Regions from separate parts of the Sphingobium limneticum genome, predicted to be linked through region 2. Evidence: riboswitches for the same ligand, from Rfam matches in the RefSeq annotation. Region 2 holds a riboswitch; the other holds the start of a gene.
The links. A riboswitch is a leader RNA that binds a small molecule or an ion and turns the genes downstream of it on or off. The one in region 2 is predicted to bind fluoride.

Region 1 (6,812 bases), on a different contig from region 2:
ACCGACAGGATCAGCTCTTCCGGCAAACCGTGATGTTCGCGCAGCGGCATCGCGATGTTGTCCAGAACGCTGAAATCGGAAAACAGTGCGTTGGCTTGAAAGAGCACGCCCCAGCGCTGTTTGATCGCGGCCAGCGTCCGGTCGTCAGCCTGGTACAGATCGTCTCCGAACAGCCTGACGGTGCCCGCTTTCGGTGGCAGCAGGCCGATAATGCATCGAAGCAGAACCGATTTTCCCGATCCCGACGCGCCGACCAAGCCAAGAACCTCGCCACGCTTCATGACGAGGTCCACACCGTCGTGGATGATCCGGCCGCTCAGTTCGGTCACAACGCCCTCAAGAATGAGCGGAGAGGCATCGTCATGCGTGTTCGTCATGACCGGCCCACCCACCAACCGAACAGGCCGGTGACCGTCAGGAGGACGACCGTCGCCACCGCCCCGCTTCGCAGGGCCTCACGGGCTGCCCGCCCCTTGGGAAGCCGGTGCTGGCTATATTCGGCGTAAGTGATGATGCCGGCGCTGATCCCGCCCAGCGGTGCGAAGATGCCCCCTATCGCCCATGCGAGGAGGGCAGTCCGGTTCATGCCAGATTCCATCCGCGAATGACCCGCTCGGCATCATTGTGCTCGTAACCGAGAATGCTGATGCTGGCGGTGTCGAGGATGAAGAGCGCACCGGCCGCGGCGGGAAGCCCCAGCCAGCGCGCAGCCAGCACCCGCAGGATATGGGCGCTGGAAAAGATCAGGATGTCGGACGTGGAGGCCCGCAGGCGTTCGACGACGCGATCCGCCCGCGCCGTGATGTCGTCAGGTGTTTCACCTTGCGGGCAGCCATCGCGAAACAGCATCCAATCCGGGCGATCGGCCAGAATCTCTTTCGTGGTTCGACCTTCGTAGGCACCGTAATCCCACTCCGCGAGGTCATCGACGATTGCGATCTTCCGGGAGAAGCCTGCCAGTTCGCCGGTTCGACGCGCGCGCTGCGACGGGCTGGACCATATTTGCGAAAAGGGACGTGCCGGCAGGCGCTCGCTCAGGCGTTGGGCAGCTTCCTCCCCGCCCTTCGTCAAGGGAATGTCGCTTCGACCCGTATGCTGACGTGTCAGGCTCCAGGCCGTCTCACCATGACGGACAAGCCAGAATTGCGGCAGCCCCGTCATCGACGCGCTCCCCGGCCAGCGGCTTCAGGTGCTGCCACATCAGCCAGGCCGAGAGTGCGGCCCGCAAAACCCCCGGCGTCGAGATAACGAATGCCTGCCGCCTCCTGATAGCGCAGCAGGGTGACGAGACCATTCCCGGCGGCAGCGGATCGCTGCTCGCCCCGGACATAGGGGGTCATCCGCCCCCCGGGCATCGCTTCGCTCAATACCCGGCCGGTCAGCGCACCATGCGGCGTCGGGGAGAGGCGTAGCAAGGCCATCATCGTGTGTCCGATATCCGCGTTGCTGACCGGTGCCGGATCGACGAAACGCCGTTTGAAATCGGGGCCGATCGCCGCTGTGAAGTTGAGGGTGTCGCCGCGGCCGAAGCTGCCGTGCATGCCCTGGCCTTGCTGCAGCGTCGTATCCGCCACCTCCACCTGACAGTTCGTCGGTATTGCGCAGCCGGTCGTTGCCGAGCGGAAGATGACGACGATCGACGGTACGGGGGGCAGCGCTGCCCCTTTGAGGTTGATCGACGATAATGGCAGCGTGCCGGCGATCGAGCCGAGCCGATCATCGACGAAGATTCCGCTGATATAATCCTGGTCAAGCAGCGCGGTGACGATACGGCGCGCGAGCGTCGGATCGCGTCCAGGCAGGTACAACAGGTCCGACCCGCCATTGGCGGCAACCACGATGTCGGGATGAGAGGGATCGGCCCCCAGCAGTGCGTTGCCGCGACTGGGATGAGCACCCGTTGTCACCGGCGCGTTGCCGGCCTCGGGATCGAATGCCGGCATATTCAGCGCCGACGCCAGATCAAGCGCGAGAAAGCCGGGCGGGAGGAAGCCTTCAGGAACATCGGCATACCGCGTCCGTGCTGCACGGCTCGTGTCGCTTTGCTTCGAGATCGTGGAAAAGCCGTGGTCCGACGTGACGATGATATCGGTCGTCCGATCTAGGCCAAGCCGCTTGAGCGCCGTTCGCAGCTTTGCGAGATCTCCATCCGCGTTGCGGATCGCAGCAAAGGTCGTCGGACCATTAATTCCGGGCGTCAGGCGGTTGAGACTGTCGCCCTGATTGTGCTGGGTCCCATCGGGATCGCGTGACCAGAAGACCATCGCGAAAGGCCGGTGACGTGCCTTGAATGACGGCAGCGCCACGCGGGTGGCGACATCGATGAAATAGTCCTGCTGCGCACGATTGGCCTCGCGCGTGCCGGGTGTGCGAGCGTCCCCCGAACGGCCGTTGGCACCCCTGTCCGGTGCGACGAGCGGCAGCCCCGCCCTGGTCATTCCTGTGACAGTGTCGGGCGAAAGCGCGATGCCGCCCGGCCGTCCGGTGGAGTCGTCGACGATGATCGTCGTCATACCGTCGCGAGCGAGGTGATCCTGGATAAGCGCTGGGCCGAGCTTGCCGATCGCAGCGGTGCCGTATCCCGCTTTGCGTGCGGCTTCGAGAACAGTCGTTTCGTTGAGGTAATTGCCGCCGAAGTGCGTATCGACCTCGCCGAGCACGGCATCGTTTTCGAGGAACGGGGTGACGCTGCCCGCCGCGCTTGCGATCGGGGCGGCCGTCCAGATCGTGTTGCTGAAATCGCCGGTATCGCCAAGCTGATGGCCGGTCGCGAGACTGGAGGCATTGGCGGTCGTGAACGTCGGGAATACCGAATGGCTGTTGGGAAAGTAGGTCCCGGCATCCCGTAGCCGGACCAGTTCAGGCGCGGTTTGAGGGGTGACGATCTTGCCTCTCAACCCGTCGATGACGACCAGAATGACGTTGTGCGGAGTGCGGGCGCGCTTTGCGGTGCGAGCTTCGAGTGCCGGTGTAGCGGCAATGGCGACGGCAGCGGCGACGATCGGGAGATAGCGCATCGTTGGTTTCCGTTCGAAAGGCATCAGGCAAGCGCGACGAGCACGGCGCCGGCACCGATCAAACCGATGCCGAACCAGCCCCGCAGGGAGAGGTGTTCACCAAGAAGCGTCACGCCGATGACGGCGACAAAAACGACGCTCAGCTTGTCGATGGGAGCGACCCGCGCTGCGTCGCCGATCTTCAGGGCGCGGAAATAGCAGAGCCATGACGCGCCGGTCGCCAGGCCGGACAGCCCGAGAAACAGCCAGGTACGTGGCGCGATGGTCCCGAGGGGCTGAAATTTGCCGGTAAGCGCGAGCAGGGCGGTCAGCACCACGACAATCACGAGCGTGCGGAAAAGGGTCGCCAGGTCGGAGTTGATTCCTTCGACCCCGATCTTGGCGAAGATCGCGGTCAGCGCGGCAAATCCGGCGGAACCCAGCGCCCAGACGAGCCACGAGGAGGAGCTGACGCTTCCCACTCTCACGCCTGCCCCGTTTCATCGGCCAGCTCGGCGGGCACCGCATCTTCATGCCGGACGCCGCCCGGACCGATGCTCCAATGCTCCAGATGCTTGTAGACGATCACTTTGCCCGCGAGCAGATCGCCATGCCCCTCGCAGAAGCGTTCGAGTTCGCCGCGCTGGCCGATCAGCTCGACACACATGGTCAGGTGCGGATCGGAAATCTCGGAGCCATTTTCCCGAATCGGGCCATGATTGCTGTAGCCGTAATGGGTGTGATGGGCGACGGCGTTCATAATGCCGTCGCGCTTCGCCTGCGCGACCAGCTCGCGGTACAGCGGTTTGCGCGACCAGAAGCTACGCGCGCCCGCAGCCTTGTCGGACGGCTTCATGTAGATGCGGATCATCCCGATCTCGCTGGGCGTGACCTTGTGGGGCATCAGTTATGCTCCTTGACGGTGTTGGAAGGACGCCGGCTACGGCGGGATGCGCGGGCGTCGCGCAGCGTTAAGGTGCCGGTATGAGCGCGGGCGGGACGCTTGGGCACGGCGATCCGCTGCGACAGGTAAATGCCGTTATGGCCCGAGCAGATGTAGGCGACGAAACAGGCCACCGCGATCGGCACGGCATGGGTGGCGCCGAACAGCTCGATCCCCATGATCGTACAGGCCAGCGGCGTGTTGGCCGCCCCGGCGAACACGGCGACGAAACCGAGCGCTGCGAACAGGTCGAGCGGTGCACCGAGCAGCCACCCCAGCGCGTTGCCGAGCGCGGCACCGATGAAGAACAGCGGCGTCACCTCGCCGCCCTTGAAGCCTGCGCTCAGCGTCACGACGGTGAACAGCATCTTGAGCGCCCAACTCCACCGATCGACCGGGCCGCTGAAGAAGCCCGCGATCGTAGGATCACCGGGGATGGCGGACCATACGCCCAGACCCAGATAGGCGCGGGTGCCGACGATCCAGACGAGCGCGATGACCAGGACGCCGCCCAGAGCGGCACGGGCCGGTCCGTAAGGTATGCGGCGCTTGAGGAAGCCGCCGAATGCGTGGTTCGCTTCGGCGAAGACGAGGCCGGCGAACCCGAAGGCGACGCCCGCGATCGTCGCCTTGAGGAGCATCAGCGGCTCGACCAGCAGCGCGCCCGTGGCGGGGGCGGCATAGGCGATGTGATAAGGCGTGTGGTGGATGCCCCAGGCATGACACGTCCAGTCCCCGACCAGCGCGGCGAGCAAGCACGGAATGATCCCGCCATATTCGACGCGGCCAAGCGCCAGCACTTCAAGAGCAAACACCGCGCCTGCCAAGGGCGTGCCGAACACCGCGCCGAAGCCCGCCGCGACGCCGGCCATCAGCAGGATGCGAATACCGGATGCATCGAGACGGAACAGGCCGGCGATGGCACTGGCGAGACTGCCGCCGAGCTGCACGGCGGTTCCCTCGCGTCCCGCCGAGCCGCCGAACAGATGCGTCGCGATCGTGCCAAGGAACACCAGCGGTGCCATGCGGAGCGGTACGCCACCCCCGGGCTCATGGATCTGCTCGACAATCAGATTGTTGCCGGCTTCGACCGAGCGCCCGGTGTGATGATAGAGAAACGCGACGGCTGCCCCGCCCACGGGCAGGAGATACAGCAGCCACGGATGATCGAAGCGGGCCTGTGTAGCGGCATCGAGGCTCCATAGGAAAGCCGCGCACAACGTCCCGACCAGCGCCGCCATCGGCAGCAGGATCAGCGTCCAGCGAACCACCGACATGGCATGGTCGTGCCGGTCGCAAAAGAACGCCGCCACGTTGAACTCATGGTACAGATTGCGAAACGTCGCGCGCACGATTCCTCCTTTGCTGCCTTGCGGCGCCAAGTAGGAATCATCGGCCCTTGCTAGGGCGGTTCGGTCAGACGACCCGGCGGAAATCCATCGCCTTGAAGAGATATATGTCGCTGCAATGCAGCAACGTCAATTCCCGAAATACCATCCTTGCGGGGAAGCCTTGGCCATGTCGTTGGTCGTTTCCCAACCGGGAACGCCGATCAAGCTCTGGCTCGCTCAGTTTGGCGCGTGATCGTCCAATGCTCCAGTTAGTTGTAGACGATCACCTTGTCGCCGAGCAGATCGCCATGACGGCGACAGAAAAGGTCGAGCTGATCGCGATCACCGACCAGTTCAACACAGATCGTCAGATGCGGATCGGCAATTTCCGAGCCGTTCTCCCGGATCGGTTCGTGATTGCTGAAGCCGTAATGGGTATTTTGCGCGACGGCGTTGATGATGCCGTCCGCCTTCGCGGTGCGAATCAGCTCGCGATAGAGCGGCTTTGCCCCCCAGAAGCGACGCGGGCCGATCTTGTCGGACGGCTTCAGATAGATGCGCAGCATCCCGACTTCGCGGTGCTGAACGGTGAAAAGGTCGGGCATGGTAGAGCTTTCGACAGGAAGCGGGATCAGGCGCGCGCGCGCCGGCGAGAAGCGCGGCGCGTGCGGGCATCGCGCAGGGTGGCGTCGGGTGTGAGGTGTGCGGCAGGCACCTTAAGCACGGCGACGCGCTGCGACAGGTAGATGCCGTTGTGGCCTGAGCAGAGATAGGCGACGAAGCACGCGACTGCGATCGGCACCGCATAGGCCGCGCCGAACAGCTCGATCCCCATGAACGTGCAAGCCAGCGGCGTGTTGGCCGCGCCCGCGAACAGCGCGACGAAACCGATCGCCGCGAAAACCCCTGTCGGCACTCCGAACATGGGCGCGAGCGCATTGCCGAGCGCCGCGCCAATGAAGAACAGCGGCGTCACCTCTCCGCCCTTGAAGCCAGCGCTCAGGGTAACGACGGTAAAGAGCAGCTTCAGCGCCCAGCTCCACGGGTGCGTATCGGGGCCGAAAAAGCTGGCAATGGTCAGGTCGCCCGGCGTTGCCGCCAGCGTGCCCAGGCCGAGATAGTCTCGCGTGCCAAATAGCCAGACCAGCGCGATCACGGCGACACCACCGATAGCGGGTCGTAGTGGGCCATAGGGTATCACGCGCTTCAGCCATCCGCCGAGCGCATGGTTGGCCTCTGCAAAGGCCAGCCCGACCAATCCGAATACAACGCCCGCGACGCCGGCTTTGGCGACGAGCAACGCGTCGACCGGCACCATCGCATCGACATGGTAGGCGCCGTGATGAATGCCCCAGGCAAGACAGGTCCAGTCACCCACCAGTGCCGCGACTAGGCACGGTACTAGGGTCAGGACCCATTGAAATGGGAGGCTCGATATGATTCAGGCTCCGCAAGGAGACTGAGTATGAGCGACCTGTACTGGCTGACGGATGAGCAGATGGCACGGCTTGAGCCATTTTTCCCCAAGAGCCATGGCCGCCC
Region 2 (6,812 bases):
TGCGGGCGGCGAACATCGACCGCAGGACGGCGTGCGATGCCGACGGCGCGGCGGATTGAAGGACATGTAGCATGACAAGGACTCCCTGGACGTGATCGGTCCAGGGTCGCGCTGCTGCAGGTCATGCCGCTATTCCGGAAAAGGGTAATATCGGCGGCGGAAGATATCGGAGAAGGTCAGGGTTCCGTCGAAGAGCGTCAGGATCACCAGATATGTCCGCTTGTTCACGCCGTAACGTTCGCAGGCCTGCTTGATATGGCGGGCGACCGTCTCCTCGCCGACGCCCAGGATCAGGCTGATCTCCCAGTCGCTCTTGCCGCGCGCGACCCAGAGGACGCAGTCGCGCTGGCGGTCTGTGAGCATCGGTCGCAACGGCCCCTGCTGGCCGCCACGGATCGACCAGATTCGCCGCGCGCCCTCGAACGCGAACATTCCGGCAAGTTGCGCCAGCGGCAGCATCTCATGCGGTATCGGCCGACCGGCCTCGTTCGCGAACGAGCAGGAGCCGCGTGCTTCGCCGGGCACATGCGCCGGAACCGTGAAGCCGTCCCCGATGCCCTGCATGCGCCCCAGCGCCAGCATGCGGTGGTCCTGCCGGGTCATCGGGATCATCTGCGAAATCCGCGACCAGGGGAAGCCCACGTTGGTCATATGGCTGGCGCGGTGGACCGGATCGGATACGCCGAGCGCGTTGCGATCATAATAGTCGGCCCAACGCGCCGGATAATTATGGAGGCGGATGGCGCTGCCGCTCGCCGCGACGACGTCGACATGATGCGTCAGCGCGAAATATTGAAAACCGAGCTGATCCGTCATCGCCGCCGTGGCGGCGATGAGATCGTCCGGGTTTGCGACGGCCTCGATGACGCGCATGAACTGCGTCGCCATGCTGTGCATGCGCATAAGGCGGCATCGCGATCCCCGGCGGTGTCTCAAGTCACCGCATGTCCGGCGATCGCCCTTTCCCTGCATTTCGGGTCGAGCACGGGTGTCTCACGTCGGTGCGCGACGACTCACGTCATAGAAATGTCATATCACAACCGCTTCGTGCGAAATAGTGCAGTGCAGCATGGTCCGGGTCCGCCGGAGCGCATATTGCCCACGCCATCCATTCTTGTCCTTGATCGCCGTTCGACCAGCGGCGTCAAGCGCGGCGGGTGAGCGTGCCGACCGGCGAACCGTCTTCGCCGGACTGGCGTCATGGGCAAGGCTATGCGCGGCTGCGCGGCATCGATCGCGCCGGTCTCATGTGGGAATGGCTGCGCCGCGATCCCGCCTATATCGCCTGGCATGTGCAGGCGAGTACCGCCACCCGGGGCGTTCATCCCGAACCGCTTGCATGGGGGCTTCACTTTCGCCGAACATCCGAGCCGCGCCGCGCCCGAGGCCCGGATCATCTGGCATGCCGAATTTGATCCCGGGACGATCGCTGTTGCCTCCATCCCCGCCGATCCGGAAGATCCCGACAGCCTCGATCTTGCCGATATCGCGCCCTGGCTCACCGTCGCCATCGGCGTAGGGGGCCGCGAACATGCCGTCCTCTCCGACGGCTGGCATCATATCCGGTTCGACATCGAGGAAGGGTGCCTGGCGGGACAGCAAGCCGTCCTGCTCCATTTCAGATTGCAGGGCATCCTGTCTTCGGAGCGGCGCTTGCTGCCATTGCGCCGGTTCCTCCACCTGTGTCGCACGCGCCGTTTCTCCCGCTCGCTATTCCCGCCCGATCCCCGGATCGCCCGCATGGTCGACATGCTGCGGGTTCATGACGCGCTCGTGCAAGGGGCCAGCCAGCGCGAGATCGGTGCCGCCCTGTTCGGCGAACACCGTGTGGCGCTGGATTGGACGGTGCCGTCCGATTCTCTGCGATCACGGGTCAGGCGTCTGGTTCGAGACGCGGGCATCATGGCACGCGGTGGCTGGCGGCAACTGATGCGGCGAAAGCCCTAGCTCCCTATGTGGCCCGCGCGGTGCGGTGCGTCATGTCCACTGGATAGGTTTTGCCCCAGAAGGGATGACGCCTCGCGCCGGTGAAGCGGCGCGACCGCGCTCTACGGCGAGAAGCCAGGCTTCTCGCCGCCGAGCCCCGTTGCCGGGTCTCGGCCTGCCGGTGACGATCGCTGGCGCGGGTCAGCGCTGCTGACCCTTGCGGTCGCCGCTTGCGCGGCGGCGCGTTTGGTGGCCTCTCCCGGTGGCGCGGGAGTGGTATGGTCAAGGCCCAAATGGCTACCTTTGACCATTGCGGGTTTTGATCGGCTTGTGGGACAATTCTGCCGTTCCCAAGCGCGACCGTGACCGACGGCTCTCGCCAAAACCCGACGCTCATCGAGCTTTTGCCGTCAGTTCCGCTGGCGCTGCGTCCTGATGCCGCACTCCGCCTGGACCGATGCTCCGATGCTCAAGATGCTTGTAGACGATCACTTTCCCGCCGAGCAGATCGCCATGTACCTCGCAAAAGCGCTCCAGTTCATGGCGCTGGCCGATCAGCTCGACACACATCGTCAGATGCGGATTGGATAATTCAGCACCATCCTCCATTACCGGACCGTGGTTGCTGAAGCCGTAGTGGGTATGATGCGCGACGGCGTTCATGATGCCGTCGCGCTTCGCCTGCATGACCAACTGCCGGTAGAGCGGTTTTCGGGTCCAGAAGCTACGCGAGCCATCGGTCGCCTTGTCCGATGGCTTCATGTAGATGCGGATCATGCCGATCTCGCTGGGCGTGACCTTGTGAGACATCAGTTTTCCTTCTTGTTGAAAGAGCTATTCTCCCGACGTGTTCGCCGCGAGGCACGCGCTTTGCGCAGGGTAGCGCCATGGGAATGGCCGCGTGTCAGCCGCTTCGGAACGGCGATACGCTGCGACAGGTAGATTCCGTTATGGCCCGAGCAGATATAAGCCACGAAGCAGGCCACCGCGATCGGAACCGCGTGGGTGGCCCCGAACAACTCGATACCCATGATCGTACAGGCAAGCGGTGTATTGGCCGCGCCGGCAAAGACGGCGACGAACCCAAGGCCGGCGAAAAGGTCGAGCGGCGCGCCGAGCAGCCAACCCAGCGCATTGCCGAGTGCTGCCCCGATGAAGAATAGCGGCGTCACTTCGCCGCCCTTGAAGCCGGCGCTGAGGGTCACGACCGTAAAGACCATCTTGAGCGCCCAGCTCCACCGATCGGCAGGACCGGTGAAGAAGCCAGCGATGGTCGGGTCTCCGGGAATGGCGGACCAGACGCCAAGACCAAGATAGGCACGTGTGCCAAAAATCCAGACCAGCGCGATGACCAATATGCCGCCAAAGGCCGCCCGCAGAGGGCCATAGGGAATGCGAGCCTTGAGGAACCCGCCGAGCGCGTGATTGGCTTCGGCAAATAGGAGTCCTGCCAGGCCGAATGCCACCCCTGCTACGGCCGCCTTGGCGAGAATCAGCGGTTCGACGATCAGAGCGCCCACGCCTCCAGTAATGCTACTGACCTGGTAGGGCGTGTGATGGATGCCCCAGGCATGGCACGTCCAGTCGCCCACCAGCGCGGCAAGCAGACACGGTAAGATCCCGCTATATTCCATGCGGCCGACCGCCAGTACTTCGAGCGCGAACACAGCGCCGGCTAGCGGCGTGCCGAAAACAGCCCCGAAGCCGGCAGCGACCCCAGCCATCAAAACGATGCGGATGCTCGGAGCGTCAAGTTTGAACAGTCGGGCGGCAGCGCTTGCAAGGCTGCCGCCGAGTTGCACCGCTGTGCCTTCGCGGCCTGCCGCTCCGCCGAACAAATGTGTGGCGATAGTACCGATGAAGACCAACGGCGCCATTCGCAGGGGAACGCCGCCCCCTGGCTCATGAATTTGCTCGACGATCAGATTGTTGCCCGCTTCGACCGACTTACCGGTGCGATGGTAGAGCAGGGCGATTGCCGCGCCACCTGCCGGCAAAAGATAGAGAAGCCAGGGATGATCGAAACGGGCCTGTGTTGCCGCATCCAGACTCCACAGGAATGCGGCACACAACGTGCCGATCAGCGCGGCCAGGGGAACCAGGATCAGCGTCCAGCGCACGACCGACATCGCATGATCGTGTCGATCCCGGAGAAAGGCCGCCACATTGAGTATACTGAACAGGTTGCGAAAAGTCGCGCGCACGATTCCTCCTTGCTGCCTTGCGGCGCCAAGTAGGAATCATCGTCCCTTGTCAGGGCGGTTCGACCCGAAGGTCCGGCAGAAATCCATTACCGTGGTACGCCGTATGATGGGCGAAGCGGAAAAGATCAAGGGACGCCACGCGCTTGGGCCTAAGCTTCCTTCTCCGCCCACGGAAGCAACGTCTCCGCAATTGTGGCAGCGAGGCGGTGATAGGCATCGCTGCGTGGTGATGAACTGCGCCATACCATCGTGACCTGACGCACAGGCGCCCGCCGCGACAATGGCCGTGCGACAATCAGCTTCTCCCGCAGAACATCCGAGCGGACATAGAGCGCAGGTAGCAGCGACAGTCCCATTCCGGTGGTCACCATGAGGCGAAGAGTGTCGAGCGTCGTCCCGGCGTAATCCTGGGCCTGGAGCGCGCCAAAATCATTGCAGAGCGCAGCAATCTCATCATGGAGCCGACGTCCACGCTCCATGACCAATATCGTCTCGCCTGCAATAGCTTCGGGATCAATCACCGCCTGCTGGGCGAGCCGGTGATCCGTCGGCATGACCAATTGGAGCGGCTCCCGAATCAGGGGAGTGCTGGTGAAATCCGGGTGATTGATCGCTTCTGGCAAGAGCAGCAGATCATGCGTGCCGTCTGAGAGCTTCGAGGGGAGATTTTCCAGGCGATCCTCGCGGACGAAAATGCGCGTGTCCGGGTAACATGCGCGAAGCGATGGCATCGCGACGGACAAAACATAGGCACCGACGGTTTGGACGACGCCCATTTGAAGCGTGCCCTTAAGGCCTCCCTGTTCGTCGCGCCGGCCAACTTCCTTTATGTCGTCGACATCCGCCAACACGCGTCTTGCCCGATGGGCGATTTCGATTCCCACTGGTGTCAGGAGCACCCGTGCCCGCGTCCGCTCCACAAGGCGCGCTTTGAGTCTGCCTTCCAGCTCCTTGAGTTGAAGGCTAAGGGTCGGTTGAGTGACGTGGCATGCTTGAGCAGCACGGCTGAAACTCAGCGTGTCGGCGACCGCGACCAGGTATCGAAGCTGCTGTAACGTCGGCATGCCTATGCCTTATAGCCTGTAGCTATAAGCAGCAACGAAACTTCCAATTTGCCTCGTACTCGCTTTTGTGAATATCAGCAGCTTCGGCAGTTTGTGTCGCTCGCTTTGGCGGGTGTTTTTGGGCGGCCAGCAACCCTCAACCCTGACGACCCACAGCCAAGGCCGACCGCATGACGGACTATCACCGCATCCATCCCAGTGCCCTGCGCCGATTTCTGGATGCGCAATCTTCTGCTGGACTCGTCCTGATGGGCGCGGCAGCGGCAGCCCTTATCATCGCCAACTCTCCGCTTGGCCCGGGATATGAAGCACTGCTTCATCTCTATATCGGGCCGCTATCTCTGGGACACTGGATCAACGATGCGCTGATGGCGGTCTTTTTCCTGCTTGTCGGTCTGGAGATCAAACGCGAGATGCTCGATGGCCAGCTTTCGAGCTGGTCGAGGCGTGTCCTGCCAGGGATCGCAGCAGCCGGAGGGATGATCGCTCCTGCCCTTGTTTACGTTGCTTTCAACCAAGGCGCATCGGTGCATGGCTGGGCCATTCCGGCAGCCACTGATATCGCCTTCGCACTTGGCGTTATCTCGCTGCTTGGCAGCCGTGTGCCGGCGTCGCTCCGGATATTCCTGACGGCCCTGGCGATTATCGACGATCTGGGCGCCGTAGTTATCATTGCTTTTTTCTACACGGCTGACCTGTCGGTCATCGACCTTGCCGCAGCGGGAGGTGTGGTCGCCGCGCTGGTCGCCCTCAATCGGTTCAAGGTGCGTCGTCTCAGCCCGTACCTGCTACTGGGTATCCTGCTATGGGTGCTGGTCTACCGATCCGGCATTCACGCGACGCTGGCTGGTGTCGTCCTGGCTTTGACTATCCCAATGGACCGGACCCCTGCGCGTCCGGACAGTGAAACGAAAAGTCCGCTGCACCGGCTTGAGCATTTCCTGCATCTGCCGGTTGGCTTCCTGATCGTGCCGATTTTCGGCCTCGCCAATGCGGGCGTCCCGGTGCTGAGCCTGCCCGCCGAAGCACTGGCTGCGCCGGTCACGCTGGGCGTGGCGCTCGGCTTGCTGATGGGTAAGGTGATCGGCGTCTTCGGGTTTTCCATGCTTGCGATCCGTTTGGGGTTCGCGGACCTGCCCGCTCATGCAAGCCGGCTACAGATGCTCGGCGTCGCCTTTCTGTGCGGCATCGGCTTCACGATGAGCTTGTTCATCACGCTTTTGGCATTTCCCGGCGAAGCGTTGCTCCAGTCGGAAGCCAAGATCGGCATCCTGGCTGGTTCATTTCTGTCCGGAATTATCGGCTACGCCATCTTACGCTGGGCGCAACCGGAACGATCAAAACCGGCAATCTGACCCACCCGAAGACGGGCGGCAGGCCGCCCTCCATGACAGTATCTGGAGCATTACCGCGTTGTCGCTCGTCCCCGCAGCCATCCGCACCCTTCCCTTGGGGATGCTGGCAACATTGATGGCGATCGTACTGTTCGGTCTTGCTACCCTCTACTCCGCAGCTGGCGGCTCGATTTCGCCCTGGGCTTCCAACCAGGGCCTTCGCTTTGTACTGCTGTCCGGGTTGATGTTCGCTCTGTCGCGCATCTCCGTGGCCCGCTGGATGG

Region 1: another riboswitch for fluoride. It lies ahead of F4U95_RS19885 (voltage-gated chloride channel family protein); the one in region 2 lies ahead of F4U95_RS11795 (voltage-gated chloride channel family protein).

The regions. Positions count from the first base shown of each region.
Region 1 is NZ_VYQA01000018.1:97,599-104,410, forward strand. It holds gene F4U95_RS19855 (ABC transporter ATP-binding protein) at 1-377, opposite strand, end outside; gene F4U95_RS19860 (hypothetical protein) at 374-586, opposite strand; gene F4U95_RS19865 (histidine phosphatase family protein) at 583-1,161, opposite strand; gene F4U95_RS19870 (alkaline phosphatase family protein) at 1,158-3,017, opposite strand; gene F4U95_RS19875 (EamA family transporter) at 3,041-3,478, opposite strand; gene F4U95_RS19880 (DUF190 domain-containing protein) at 3,481-3,900, opposite strand; gene F4U95_RS19885 (voltage-gated chloride channel family protein) at 3,900-5,291, opposite strand; fluoride riboswitch at 5,316-5,392, opposite strand; gene F4U95_RS19890 (DUF190 domain-containing protein) at 5,540-5,875, opposite strand; partial or broken gene F4U95_RS19895 (chloride channel protein) at 5,902-6,675, opposite strand; partial or broken gene F4U95_RS19900 (IS5/IS1182 family transposase) at 6,736-6,812, shown strand, end outside.
Region 2 is NZ_VYQA01000008.1:5,266-12,077, reverse strand. It holds gene F4U95_RS11815 (acyl-homoserine-lactone synthase) at 1-73, opposite strand, end outside; gene F4U95_RS11810 (LuxR family transcriptional regulator) at 130-888, opposite strand; gene F4U95_RS25540 (transcriptional regulator domain-containing protein) at 1,248-1,415, shown strand; gene F4U95_RS11805 (DNA -binding domain-containing protein) at 1,336-1,947, shown strand; gene F4U95_RS11800 (DUF190 domain-containing protein) at 2,320-2,703, opposite strand; gene F4U95_RS11795 (voltage-gated chloride channel family protein) at 2,736-4,130, opposite strand; fluoride riboswitch at 4,154-4,230, opposite strand; gene F4U95_RS11790 (hydrogen peroxide-inducible genes activator) at 4,280-5,194, opposite strand; gene nhaA (Na+/H+ antiporter NhaA) at 5,365-6,549, shown strand; gene rodA (rod shape-determining protein RodA) at 6,608-6,812, shown strand, end outside.